Linked DNA regions of Thermocoleostomius sinensis A174. Each later gene encodes a partner of the first gene's protein in a complex. Links are inferred from orthologs where the notes say so. Each region holds a gene or a part of one and is shown in the gene's direction. Other genes may lie near its edges.

What was found.
Region 2: the proteins of glmM (region 1) and cdaA are in contact, whole or in part, in a crystal structure (PDB 7OJS), measured with the Bacillus subtilis proteins. The link is inferred for Thermocoleostomius sinensis A174 from one-to-one orthologs.

The regions. Positions count from the first base shown.
Region 1 is NZ_CP113797.1:1,900,739-1,903,715, forward strand. Bases 62-2,964 are described here. They hold glmM (phosphoglucosamine mutase), read left to right. Parts: upstream 62-719; coding sequence 720-2,210; downstream 2,211-2,964. Other genes in these bases: OXH18_RS08245 (DUF3177 family protein), read left to right, coding at 62-92; OXH18_RS08250 (DUF7734 family protein), read left to right, coding at 149-448; OXH18_RS08260 (permease), read left to right, coding at 2,527-2,964. Outside these bases: more of OXH18_RS08245, read left to right, coding at 1-61; more of OXH18_RS08260, read left to right, coding at 2,965-2,977. UniProt on the Bacillus subtilis protein: Catalyzes the conversion of glucosamine-6-phosphate to glucosamine-1-phosphate. Glucosamine-1-phosphate is used for cell wall biosynthesis.
Region 2 is NZ_CP113797.1:410,305-413,347, forward strand. The notes cover bases 22-2,990. They hold cdaA (diadenylate cyclase CdaA), read left to right. Parts: upstream 22-1,028; coding sequence 1,029-1,952; downstream 1,953-2,990. Other genes in these bases: lysA (diaminopimelate decarboxylase), read left to right, coding at 22-767; OXH18_RS01680 (isoprenyl transferase), read left to right, coding at 1,949-2,704; nrtS (nitrate/nitrite transporter NrtS), read right to left, coding at 2,793-2,990. Outside these bases: more of lysA, read left to right, coding at 1-21; more of nrtS, read right to left, coding at 2,991-3,043. UniProt on the Bacillus subtilis protein: One of 3 paralogous diadenylate cyclases (DAC) in this bacteria, catalyzing the condensation of 2 ATP molecules into cyclic di-AMP (c-di-AMP). Upon expression in E.coli leads to c-di-AMP synthesis.

The DNA.
Region 1 (2,977 bases):
GAATTGTAGGATTAATTATCTATGTCCTCTACCTGTCCTATTTTGTGGTCTTCCGGTTAGGCAAGCAAGGACGCACAGCGGTAGAGCAGTAGTTGATAGTTGAGCGTTGAGCGTTCGAATGAGGGGTTAGCAATGGGGAGAGAGACTGATGAACAGGTCGATCGGATTTCGCTTAGAGCAATACACGCTGAAGCGCCCGCAAGAAGTGCTGTTGGTGACGGCTGAAATAGCGGGTGAACGAGATCAGGTGGCCATTTTTCGTGGGTTTTCCAGTTCACTGATGCGCTCTACCCACCCCGACCCGGATGTGCCCGTTCTACCGGAAGAAGCCCAAATTGTGACCATCGATCGGTTGCAGAGTCCTTATAATCCTGCCTCGCCTCGCTATATCCAACAAGGTTTGTCATTAGAAGAGATGCAAACACTTTTAGCAGAGGTGCAGGTTTAAAAGAGCAAATTTGAACGAGATCGGCTGACAAACCTGTCTTTGGCGAGAGAACTATCTCAGGAATTTTGCGTACACTATCAAACAGATTGCACGCTAAGCTGCAAAGATTAAATTTTGTTTAATTTGTAGCAGTTTCGGAACTCATCGCCGATTGCTTAATTGACAGAAATAGCACCTCCCTGTAATGGATTCCGTAACAGTTGATTGTGCGCTTTGCGGATAACCGTGTTATGCTCCGCTGTGAGTGTGATGTATGGAGTGAAAAAACAATATGGTGTTGTCTTCTGTGCCGCCGACTGAGACGGCGATCGCTGCGCCTCAAACCCACTCGAAGCCGGTGCGCTCGAATCCTGTTTCACCGAACTCGATTCAGCCCAGTTGGGGAGTTGTGTCATTGCCCTCGACTCGTTTATTTGGAACCGATGGCATTCGGGGACGGGTTGGCGATCTCTTGACCGCTCCACTAGCGCTACAGGTTGGCTTTTGGGCAGGACAGGTGCTTCGGCGGCATCATGGTGAGGCTGGCGCAATTGTAATGGGTCAAGACTCGCGCAATTCTAGCGATATGCTAGCGATGGCTCTGTCGGCTGGGCTAACGGCAGCAGGATTAGAAGTGTGGAATGTGGGTTTGTGTCCTACACCAGCGGTTGCTCATTTAACGAGTACAACCCCTGGGGCGATCGGGGGAGTGATGATTTCGGCTAGTCACAATCCTCCTGAAGACAATGGCATCAAATTCTTTAACGCAACCGGAGCTAAACTTTCTCCAGAATTGCAATCCGACATGGAAGCAGCCCTACGTGGTAACTTTTCAGACTACAAACCCATTTCGGCAAGTTGGGGACAGCAGCAGCATCGCGCCGATCTAGTGGCAAACTACCTCGAATCGCTTCAGCGACCCCTATTGCCCCAGCTAACGCTAAGTGGGTTGCGTATAGTTCTGGATCTAGCTTGGGGAGCCGCGACTTACATTGCTCCAAGGGTATTTACTGAAATGGGTGCCGAAGTCATCTGCTTGCACGATCGAGCGGATGGCGATCGAATCAATGTCAACTGTGGTTCCACCCATCCACAACACTTGCAGGCAACGGTTCAAGCCTGTGGAGCCGATATAGGATTTGCATTTGATGGCGATGCCGATCGGGTTATTGCTGTGGATGGACAAGGACGATTGGTAGATGGGGATTACATTCTTTACCTGTGGGGGCAAGCCCTGAAGCGAACCAACCAACTCCCCGACAACTTGATTGTGTCAACCGTGATGGCCAACCTTGGCTTTGAACGAGCTTGGCAGCGGCAGGGTGGCACTCTGATTCGGACAGCCGTGGGCGATCAATATGTTCATGCCGAAATGCAACGCCGAGGCGCAAAGCTGGGCGGCGAGCAGTCTGGACATATCCTCTGTCCCCATTATGGGGTGTCGGGTGATGGTTTATTAACGGCGCTACACTTGGCTGCGCTGGTTCAGCAAACAGGCACTAGCCTAGCTGAGTTAGTCAATCAAAGCTTTCAAACCTATCCCCAAATTCTACGCAATGTGCGCGTAGACGATCGTGAACGGCGGCTGAACTGGCAACAGAGCGATCGCTTACAGCAAGCGATCGCTGATGCAGAAGCAGCGATGGGCGATCAGGGACGAGTATTAGTTCGTGCCTCTGGAACAGAACCCCTCATTCGCGTCATGGTAGAAGCCGTGAGTGCTGAACTAACCCATTATTGGACTGAGAGTTTAGTGCTGGCGGTGCAGCGGTACGTCGGTTAGGACGTTGGGGGTTGGGAGTTAAAGGTCAGGGAATTCGATAGTTTTTGAAATTGCCCGCCTTTCCCAACCTCTGCTTCCTTATGCCCGTTCTCTATCCGGTTGCACCGTATGCCCGACCCCTCTCAATCTCTTCTTGGCAAGGAGAGGAGCCGGTGGCGGTGGGGTGAATGCCATGCCGCATGACAACGAATGGGGATTAAACAAACGTAGCTAGAGCGCTTAGAACGACCTTGCTTCATCTACCCTTGATCTATTCTTTTGCTGGAACAACACGATCGAGTAGAATAACTCTCCGTGTACCTGATTGTGATTTTCTATGCTGACAGCCAACCAGCTTAACAATGCGTTGACGCTGTTTTTTAGCCTAATGGTGGAAGCTATCCCCTTTTTGCTGCTCGGGGTGCTATTTTCTAGTGCTTTGTTGCTGTTTGTAGACGAGCGCAAATTGGTGGCAGCAGTTCCACGGCATCCTTTACTGGCAGCGTTGGCTGGTAGTTTAATTGGCTGCCTGTTTCCAGTTTGCGAATGTGGCAATGTGCCAGTGGCGCGGCGGCTGATCGTGCAAGGGGCCCCGTCGTCAATGGCGATCGGGTTTTTGTTGGCGGCTCCCACTGTGAATCCAATCGTGTTTTGGGCAACCTGGACGGCCTTTCGCGATCAGCCCGAAGTGGTATTTCTGCGAGTTGGCTTTACGTTGCTGATTGCCTCAATTGTAGGGTGGGTGTTTAGTACTCAGGCTGATTTGCGGCCGCTGTTGCAGCCAACGG
Region 2 (3,043 bases), 1.5 Mb from region 1 along the record:
AGCTTGAAGATGTATTTGCTTTTGTCAGCCAGCAACCTGCTCTAGAGTGTGTAGGACTTCATGCCCACATTGGCTCGCAAATTTTTGAACTGCAACCCCATCAAGACTTAACAATGGTGATGATGCAGTGGATGAGCAAGGCGGCCACGTATAATCTACCCGTGCGCGAATTAGATATTGGTGGTGGTTTGGGCATTCGCTATACCGAGCAGGATGATCCACCCAGTATTGACGAGTGGGTCCGGGTGATTTGTGAAGGGGTGGTGGCTGCTTGCGAAACCCTTCAGATGCCATTACCAAAACTGATTGCTGAGCCGGGACGATCGCTGATTGGCTCTGCTTGTGTCACTGCATACACCGTTGGCAGTCAAAAAGTAATCCCAAATCTGCGAACCTACGTTACTGTAGATGGCGGCATGTCTGATAATCCTCGCCCTATTACCTATCAGTCAATCTACCGAGCGGTTATTGCCAATCGCATGTCGGCAGAAATGACAGAAATGGTGGCAGTAGCCGGAAAACACTGTGAGTCAGGTGATATTGTCATCAAAGAAGCGCGGCTGCCTCAAACAAAATCGGGTGACACGTTGGTTGTTATGGGCACTGGTGCCTATAACTACAGCATGGCGTCCAACTATAATCGCTTGCCTCGTCCGGCAGCCGTTCTAGTGAATGCGGGTGAAGCCGACGTGATCCTGAAGCGGGAAAGTTATCAAGACTTAATTCAACATGACTGCCTACCAGAAAAACTTGTAGAGAAAGGATGAAGAATTAAGCCAGAGGGATGAAGAAGACAGCTTGCAGTGGAAGATAGATGATGAAGGGGTTCTAGGCTAGAAGAGTTTTGAGTATTGAGTGTTGAAGTTTGAACTATCTTTTTTGACCAGCAAGCTTCACGATTAAAAATGCAAGACTTTATCGATCCTTTACCTCGAATTAGTTTGGTGTTCGATAACGCTCACATAAGTCATCGGACCTCCCGGTTAAGTTTTCATCCTTCTGATATCACTTAAGCCAGAGTCGAGCAGATGGGATCTCTGTTGGAGCAATTGCTGAAAGATCTGGGTTGGACTTGGTCCTTGCCATTGCTCCGTGCGATCGATGTGGGGTTAGTCCTGCTACTCACCTACATGCTATTGGTCATTATCGGTGAGCGGCACACTCTCTGGATGGTCAGAGGGTTAATTATCCTGATGTTGTCCTCGGTCTTAAGTAGTATTTTAGGGCTAACGTTGCTGACCTTTGTTTTAGAGAAACTTGTGATTGGTTCGGCTGTGGCGATGGCCTTTATTCTTCAAGCCGAATTTCGCCGTTTGCTAGAACAACTGGGACGCGGAGAAGTGCTTCAACTTTTTCAACCTAGCCGCCGAGCAACGCCCAAACCCGATAGTGTGATTGACGAGATTGTGGACGCAGTTAAAGAACTTTCTCAAAACCGAACGGGCGCATTATTAATCTTAGAAACCGATCGCCCGGTGGATGAGCGAGATTTTTCGGTTCCTGGCGTTCGGCTAAATGCCGAAGTTTCCAAAGAGCTACTGCAAACGATCTTTCAGACCTCTACCCTGCTTCACGACGGAGCCGTTTTTATCCGTGGCTCACGGGTGATATCAGCCGGAGTGATTTTGCCAATTTCCGATCGCACGGCTTCGCGACAGTTGGGAACGCGCCACCGAGCCGCGATGGGAATTACCGAGCGAGTCGAAAATTGCGTATGCGTAGTTGTATCTGAGGAAACCGGATCAATTTCGCTGGCAGAAGGGGGCAATCTAAATCGACCCCTAACAAGCAGTAAACTGAGGGAACTATTGCGGGAACGTTTTTCCCCTTCGGTTGATCCAGAACGGGTGGCTCCTTTGCGCAGTCTTGGTCGCAAGTTGAGTGCCCGCATGATCTTGCTGTTTCCACGTCTTGTTCGTTCTAAATCATCGGCTTCTCGGGAGAAAAAATGACTGTCAACCCAACCATCCAACGAGAGTTACCTGCTGACTTGGTCCGCGATCGCCTACCCCGGCATGTAGCGGTCATTATGGACGGTAATGGTCGCTGGGCCAAACGGCAGGGCTTACCTCGGATTATGGGGCATCGGCGCGGCGTGGATACGTTGAAAGATATGCTGCGCTGTTGCAAAGATTGGGGAATTTCAGCCCTAACTGCCTATGCCTTTTCTACGGAAAACTGGGGACGACCGTTAGAAGAAGTTGATTTTCTGATGACACTGTTTGAACGCGTCCTGCGTCAAGAACTGCGAGAAATGATGGCCGAGGAGGTACAGATTCACTTTGTGGGTAATTTAGATGCACTGCCCAAATCGCTGCGAGAAGAAATTCAGCGATCGATGGCAGAAACCCGCAACAATACGGGCATTCGGTTTACCGTAGCAACCAATTACGGCGGTCGCCAGGAAATTATTCAAGCTTGCCGAGAAATTGCCACCAAGGTGCAGCAAGGGCATTTGCAACCGGAACAAATTGATGAAGCTCTATTCGAGCGCCATCTGTATACGGCTGGGCATGCCGACCCGGATTTGCTTATCCGCACCAGTGGCGAAATGCGCATCAGTAACTTTCTGCTGTGGCAAGTGGCCTATGCAGAACTGTATGTCACTAATACCCTTTGGCCCGATTTCGATCGTAACGAGTTTCACCGAGCCTTGAGTGCCTATCAACAGCGCGATCGGCGGTTTGGCAAGGTTAAGGTCTGAGCAGGTTTTGGGTCATCCTATCGGCTCAACCCAATGAAAGGAATGACCGCATCGTAGCGGTTGAAATGAGGACATCTGTGCCAAGCACCTACTGCTGCGATCGAGCAGTGAATTGGCCGTGAATGCTGACGGCATATGGCACCAAGTAGGTTAAGCACGCAGAAATCCAACGCTCTTTGGTCATTTTCCCTTTAACCAATGCCATTCCATGATTGATGGTGAATAACAAAGACCCGATAACCAAGGACACCCGAACGGCAGTCTTTGCCAACTTCGGATCGCTCAGGCTTGCCAGATAGCCCCTCATCTGCTTCATTCCCTTGTCCCAACCGCATACAT